One region of the Ruegeria sp. G10 genome, then DNA from elsewhere that is predicted to be linked to it. Evidence: riboswitches for the same ligand, from Rfam matches in the RefSeq annotation. Region 1 holds a riboswitch; each other region holds the start of a gene.
The links. A riboswitch is a leader RNA that binds a small molecule or an ion and turns the genes downstream of it on or off. The one in region 1 is predicted to bind cobalamin.
Positions count from the first base shown of each region.

Region 2: another riboswitch for cobalamin. It lies ahead of ACR0KM_RS15150 (metal ABC transporter ATP-binding protein); the one in region 1 lies ahead of ACR0KM_RS00985 (DUF1636 family protein).
Region 3: another riboswitch for cobalamin. It lies ahead of ACR0KM_RS15160 (aromatic ring-hydroxylating oxygenase subunit alpha); the one in region 1 lies ahead of ACR0KM_RS00985 (DUF1636 family protein).

Region 1 covers NZ_JBQFOQ010000001.1:205,707-207,967, reverse strand. Annotated here, with positions in the region: gene cobW (cobalamin biosynthesis protein CobW) at 1-402, opposite strand, end outside; gene ACR0KM_RS00985 (DUF1636 family protein) at 399-779, opposite strand; cobalamin riboswitch at 863-1,065, opposite strand; gene ACR0KM_RS00980 (NAD(P)-dependent oxidoreductase) at 1,031-2,167, shown strand.
Region 2 covers NZ_JBQFOQ010000009.1:5,420-7,680, forward strand. Annotated here, with positions in the region: gene ACR0KM_RS15145 (metal ABC transporter permease) at 1-354, opposite strand, end outside; gene ACR0KM_RS15150 (metal ABC transporter ATP-binding protein) at 347-1,132, opposite strand; cobalamin riboswitch at 1,454-1,664, opposite strand; gene ACR0KM_RS15155 (FAD-binding oxidoreductase) at 1,762-2,261, opposite strand, start outside.
Region 3 covers NZ_JBQFOQ010000009.1:8,483-10,743, forward strand. Annotated here, with positions in the region: gene ACR0KM_RS15160 (aromatic ring-hydroxylating oxygenase subunit alpha) at 1-1,009, opposite strand, end outside; cobalamin riboswitch at 1,123-1,326, opposite strand; tRNA gene ACR0KM_RS15165 (tRNA-Leu) at 1,678-1,761, shown strand; gene ACR0KM_RS15170 (YqaA family protein) at 2,024-2,261, shown strand, end outside.

The DNA.
Region 1 (2,261 bases):
GGCCAGAGCGATCACGCCATCGACGGTGATCTTGGACCGGATATCAGGCCAGTCGAACGCCTTCAGCAGCGGTTTGGGCAGGGCGAGGCCAGAGGTTTCGATCAGGATGTGATCGGGGCGCGGCTCCAGCGCCATCAGCGCCTCGATGGTCGGGATGAAATCATCGGCCACGGTGCAGCAGATGCAGCCATTGGCCAGCTCCATGATGTTTTCCGCTGGGCAATCGGGGATGGCGCAGGATTTCAGGATGTCGCCATCGACGCCAACATCGCCGAACTCGTTGACCACAACGGCCAGACGCTTGCCCTGCGGGTTCTGCATCAGGTGCCGCACCAGCGTCGTTTTGCCCGAACCCAGAAAGCCGGTGATCACGGTGACGGGGAGTTTCTCAAGATTGCTCATTTCAGGGCTCCAATCGGGGGAATGCGGGCCGCACAGTTTTTGCGGAAATGTTCGGGGCGTTCGCGCCACTTGACCAGACCGTCCTCGGTCTCAAGGTACTTGGTGGCGCCGTCAACGATCACGTCGACATGGTCGGTTTCGTTCAGGTGTTCGTACACGAAGGTCCAACGATCCGGTCCGCCACGCAGGACGATGGAACAACCCTCGTCACAGTTCGACAGGCATTCCACGGCTTTCAGGGTTATCCCTTCGGGTAGCTCCGCCTGTTCCAAAGCCTTGTGCAACAGGGTGCCGGGGCGTTGCGCATCATCTTCTACGGGCAGCCCGCGACGACAAGTGGTGCAAACCAGCAATTCGACCGGAGCGGTCTCGGTCATGTCTCTCATCCCCCCAAATCCTCATCGTGGGGGACGGGGTTTCATGCGGGTCCCTTGACCCGACACCGGAACACCCCGTCCGGTTTCATCTTCGGGTGTTGGCAGGTCTCCCGGCTTGCGGATGTCAGAGGAGGCCTCTGTCGGATGTCCCGCCTTCCCGGCATTCGCCAGTGGCTTGGGCACCCTCTCCGGTCACGGTCGCGGGGGCGGCTGCGTTTGACGGATGATCCGCTGACGCATTCCCTTTTCATCTGCTGTCGCAGACACCAACGAAAGGGACATGCGGCAGGGTTGCCCCGCTTGTCAAGCGCAACACGCTGATCCGTGATCACGCGGGTAAAAAGCGACCTGTCCGGGTCGCTGGGCGGCATGATCCGGTTGGGCCGACATGCTGGCATGGTTCGCAAGACGCGAACAGGAGGATGCGGCGGATGAAAGTAGGGTTTATCGGGTTGGGAAATGTGGGGGGCAAGCTCTCGGGATCGCTGCTGCGCAACGGAATCGATCTGACGGTGCATGATCTGAACCCGGATCTGGTGGGCGCGTTTGTCACGAAAGGGGCCAAGGCCGCTGAAAGCCCGGCCCAGCTAATGCGCGATTGCGATGCGGTGATCACCTGCCTGCCATCCCCCGCCGCCTCGGATGCCGTGATGCAGGAAATGCTGCCCGAGGTCACCCCCGGCAAAATCTGGATGGAGATGTCGACCACCGACGAAGCCGAGGTCAAACGCCTTGGCGCGATGGTGATCGAGCGGGGCGGGGCTGCGGTGGATTGCCCGGTTTCGGGCGGCTGCCATCGGGCTGCGACGGGCAATATCTCGATCTTCGCGGGATGCGACCGCGCGACGTTCGAGCGTATCCTGCCCTTCCTGACGACCATGGGGCGGCGCATCCTGCATACGGGCGAACTGGGCTCGGCGTCGGTGCTGAAAGTGCTGACCAATTATCTGGCCACCGCCAACCTGATCACCTGCGCCGAGGCTTTGGTGACCGCAAAGGCCGCCGGGATGGACCTTGGCACCACCTATGAGGCGATCAAGATTTCGTCGGGCACCTCCTTTGTGCATGAGACGGAAAGTCAGGTCATCCTGAACGGCTCGCGCGATATTTCGTTCACCATGGATCTGGTGAGAAAGGATATCGGCCTGTTTCAGGAGGTCGCCGACCGCGCCGGAGTGCCGCTTGAGATCAACCCGTTGATGATCAAGATTTTCGAAGACGGGATCGCGCGCTATGGCGAGCGCGAGCTGTCGCCGAATATCATCAAACGGCTTGAGGACGCGACGGGGCTTGAAATTCAGGCCCCAGGCTTCCCGCCCGAGATGCAGGACGATGAACCCGAAGAACCGGGCTATGAGGTCGTCCCCCAGAACCGCAGGGTATCATAGACACGTTTGCATCAGGCGCGACCGGTCTGCGGGCTGCAGCACGTGTTTCGGGTTGATTGCCGAGTGGTTTTTGTGCCTTTGTCTGGGCGAATTT
Region 2 (2,261 bases), on a different contig from region 1:
ACCTGCAGCCGACAGTATGAAGATACCCACGGCCAGGGCGATCAGATAGAGCGACGCAAGGCTCGCATCGCTGCGCAGGATTGTTCTACGTGCCAAAAATGCAGTCAGGAGCGCAACACCGACGCCGGCGATCAGGCCACCGACCAACAGCGACATGACAGACAATCCTGCGGTCACAAAACCGATCACGATGCCCGGCGTAATCGCATGAGCCATGGCTTCGCCCGCAAGCGACAGACGGCGCAGGACCAAAAACGCCCCCACCGGTGCCACGGATGCCGACAAAACCGTTGTGGCGACGAACGCCCGGCGCATGAATGCAAAACCCCACATCTCGGCGAGCAGATCAAACATGCGCATTCTCCGCTGGCGTGGGTTCGCTTCGAAACATCCACGAAGCCTGGCTTTCCGACAGATAACCCTGCGCAACCAGCCGGTCGGGGGTCAGGACGTCATACACCGGACCATAGGTCGCTTCCTGCCCGCCCAGCAGAAGGGCGTGGCTGCAATGGTCCAGAACCGAGGACAGATCATGCACCACCAGGACCACGGCGCGCCCCTCATCGCGCCATCGACGAATGATCGACAACAGGTGCGCCTCGGTGTTCTGGTCAACAGCGGCAAAGGGTTCATCCAGAAGAACAAGCGGAGCATCCTGCACAATCACGCGCGCAAACAGCGCGCGCTGCAGCTGTCCGCCGGACAATTGATGCAGCGGGCGGTCGGCAATATCGAGAACGCCCGCTTCGTCAAGCGCAGCGGCCACCCGGTCTCGGGCGGCGCTGTCCAGCCCCGACCGGAGCCCGAAACCGCGCCACGCCCCCATGGCAGCCAGATCCCGTACGCGAATGGGGAAACGCCGATCGAACTCAGTCATCTGTGCGAGATACCCGATCTCAGACGGTCGCCCCTGCGGCCAGCTGAGCGTTCCGGCAAGCGGATCCAACAGACCCAGCAGCATTTTCACAAAAGTGCTTTTGCCGGATCCGTTCGTGCCAAGGACGGCCAGCGTTGTTCCGGCCTCAATGTCCATCGACAGGTTGCGGAACAACGTAAGATCGCGATACCCCAGCGTCAGGCCGCGCAGTTGCAGAACACCCGACATCAGATCACCGCGTAAATCATGAGCCACAGCAGCGCCGACACGATCAGAGCGCCGGCAACCAGGATCGGAACGCTGAATTCCGTCAGGCAACGTAGCCTTTGCGCACTGGTCGCGCGAGGGGTCAGAGGACGGGTCATCGGTTGCCGACGACGCCGAGAGGGCGGCTTTGGAACGTCAGCCAAGCTGCAGCGACGCCGCGTCTGCCAGCTTCGCGGGGCCCGCTCTCAGGATGTTGCAACGCCACGTGTTTCGGCTCCTCGGTTTGGACGGGGGCAAGGCGAGTGCAAAGTCTGGGACGGCGACCGCCGCTTGGAACATTGTCATCTCCCTCCGGGACACCCCGCCCGGGTTCGTTCAAATCGGATGGCAGGTCTCCTGACTTGCGGGTCGATGCTGTCCCGATCCTTCCCAGGCGATTGCCCAGTGGCCGATCTCGGGTCGCTCACCGCCTACAGTTGCGGGGGCAGTCACGGATTTGGCCTGATCGCACGGGCCGCACCATATTCCCTTGAATCCCGCGCGCGATTCGCGTTCAGGAACCATCCTGGCCACAAGATACGAAACAACTTGATTTGACAAGGAAGCGCACTAACACAAAGTCGTTTGTCGCCAAGTTAGAGGGGCGGCAGACCGCAATGCGCGCCGCCCGTTCCATGTCAGACCTCGACTTCGACCTTGCCGATGGGGTTTGAACAACAGGCCAGAATGTAACCTGCCTCGATATCGTCTTCCGAAATACCGCCATTGTGAACCATGTGCACCTCGCCCGCGGTCTTTCTGACTTTGCAGGTGCCGCACACCCCGAAGGTACAGCCCGACGGTATGTTCAGCCCGACCGAGCGCGCGGCGACCAGAACGGTGTCCGTTTCGGCCACTTTGGCCGTCACGCCCGAGGCGGCGAACACGATTTCGGCACTGCTGTCGTCGTCGGGGACAACATCATCCAGCGCAGGCTGATCGGCCTCGGTCTCGATCGGGGCACCAAAGCTTTCCTGATGATAGTTGTCCATGTCGAAACCCAGACCCACCAGCGCGTCACGCACGGCCTGCATGAAAGGTTCCGGGCCGCAGCAATAGACTTCGCGCTCAAGATAATCGGGGGCCATCAAGCCCAGCATCAGCTGATTGAACTGGCCTTGATACCCGGTCCAGGGGC
Region 3 (2,261 bases), on a different contig from region 1:
CTTCCACGGCATCTTTGTGAACCAGCCATTTTGTAGTGACCTCGGATTCGGTCGCGCTGACGGGGGTGACGCGGAAGACGATGGAATGATCCGGCAGGAAGTGATTCCACGTCGTCGGATAATGAAACTGTAGCAACGCTCCGGCATCGGCAAACGGAACCCGGCCCAGCCAGCGCCGCACAGCTGCCTTGCCATCCATGGTATAGCTTTCGGCCCCCTCTTTCAGCGGCATCCGCGCCACCCGAAACTGGCCATCGGTGCTCAGATGAAAGTTCGACGGCACCCCGGCGGCCTCGCACCGGTCGAAATGTGCCTGCAGATGTGCAGGCGTTTCACCGCCTTCGCCGATGCCGGTCACGCTGGGATCGTCAGGATAAGTGCGGCAAAGCGCAGGATGATTACCACCGCAGTGATAACATTCTCGGTTGTTCTCCCAGACCAGCTTCCAGTTCCCATTCTCGATGATCGAGCTTTCATAGGCCACCTTGGCGTTGCCAAGATCATGCGGTTCAAGATAGGGCCGCGCCACATCGGCAAAGGCGTCGAAATCAGGCGCGTCCTCCGCCAGGCAGATGTAAACAAGCCCCGCCAACTCACGGCAATGCACGGTCTTCAGGCCGTGCTGCTTGGGGTCGAAATCAGGCCCCATATCGCGCGCCCACAGAAGCGATCCGTCCAGTTCATAGGTCCATTGGTGATACGGGCAGACCAGCTTGGGCGCGTTCCCCTTTGCGGCCTTGCAGATGATCGAGCCCCGATGCCGGCAGGTGTTGTGAAATGCACGAATCTGGTTGTCTGTGCCGCGCACGATGATCACGCGATATGCACCGATGGTATACGTGACGTAATCACCCGACTTCACCAATTCGCAGGCCGGTATGGCAAACAGCCATTCGCGATAGTGGATGGCTTCCAGATCAGCCTGAAAAATAGCGGGATCGGTATAGAATGGCTGCTCAAGCGCATAGGCCGGGTTCCGGCGCGCCAACAGGCTTTGAATACTGCTCACTTATGGCTCTCCTGCCGCACGCCGCGGCACTGCTTGGGCAGATGGCAACAGGAGGCCCGCCCGGAAGCGTACGAGGATCACGCCCGGCAACAGCGCCCCCACCGCCACCCGCGGTTTGACATATCCACGAGGCTGGTTTCCGGACTTCGAAGGGGCTCGCGCCCGGTTTCGGCACCTTCCCGGGATCCTCGTCCCAGTGGTTGATCGCCGAACCCGACCTTCGTTACCGTTGCGGGGGCAGTGCCGGATTTGCACCGGCTTCCCAATTCTCCGCTGTCCGAGAATCAAACAGCGGCACCTCGTAGCGGCAAGATAATTTTACACCGCATGACCGCTGAAAGGCTTGCGACATTTCCCGTTCCAAAACAGACACCGGCCTGAATTCGCTGCCGCAAGAGCGAGGCTGTCCTCGGTATTGTTTTTGTTCTTCAATGGGTCAGATGGTCATCATGCAACCGCAAAAACCCTGCGCTTTAATCGGGGCCGCGCGAGGCCAACCTTATCTCTCGGCGGCGGAACCAACACTGCGCCTTTCGAATGGTGCCGCTTAGCGGCGGGATCAATCATCAGAAGCACCGTCTTATCAGTGGACGAAATCGCATCGACACATTTAGCGGCGATCACCCTGTTGACGACCCCCGGCAGGTCGCCTAAACGAGAACTCAAGGGCCCTTCTGGTGGAACGGTAGACACGAAGCATTCAAAATGCTTTGCCTCACGGCGTCCCGGTTCGAATCCGGGGAAGGGCACCATTCATCTCCACGACAACACGCATCGTTTCCACAAACTGGTCTGTCGCGTAACACTGCGGCTTTGCCCATCACCCCGTTTGCCCGAAATGCGCCATACCGGGCGCATGCTCCCGGGCGCGCCGCAAACACCGCGTGGGTGTGATCATGCGGCGGTATCAAGTGAAAAACCGCTATCGCGCGAAATGAGGCGACCACAGAGGTTGACCCCTCGACATGCGCATGGTTTGGCTTGGCGCAACACTTGCCGGGATATTTGTATCATATGTTGCGATCACTTTATGACTGGACCATTCGTCTGGCCGAGCACCCCCATGCGCTTTGGGCGCTGGCCGTTGTTGCCTTTATTGAAAGCTCATTTTTTCCGATCCCGCCCGATGTTCTGATGATCCCGATGATCCTTGCACGACCATCGCGGGCGTGGCTGATCGCATCCGTCGCGCTGGTGGCCTCGGTCTTGGGTGGGATTTTGGGCTATGCAATCGGCGCGTTTTTCTACGAGA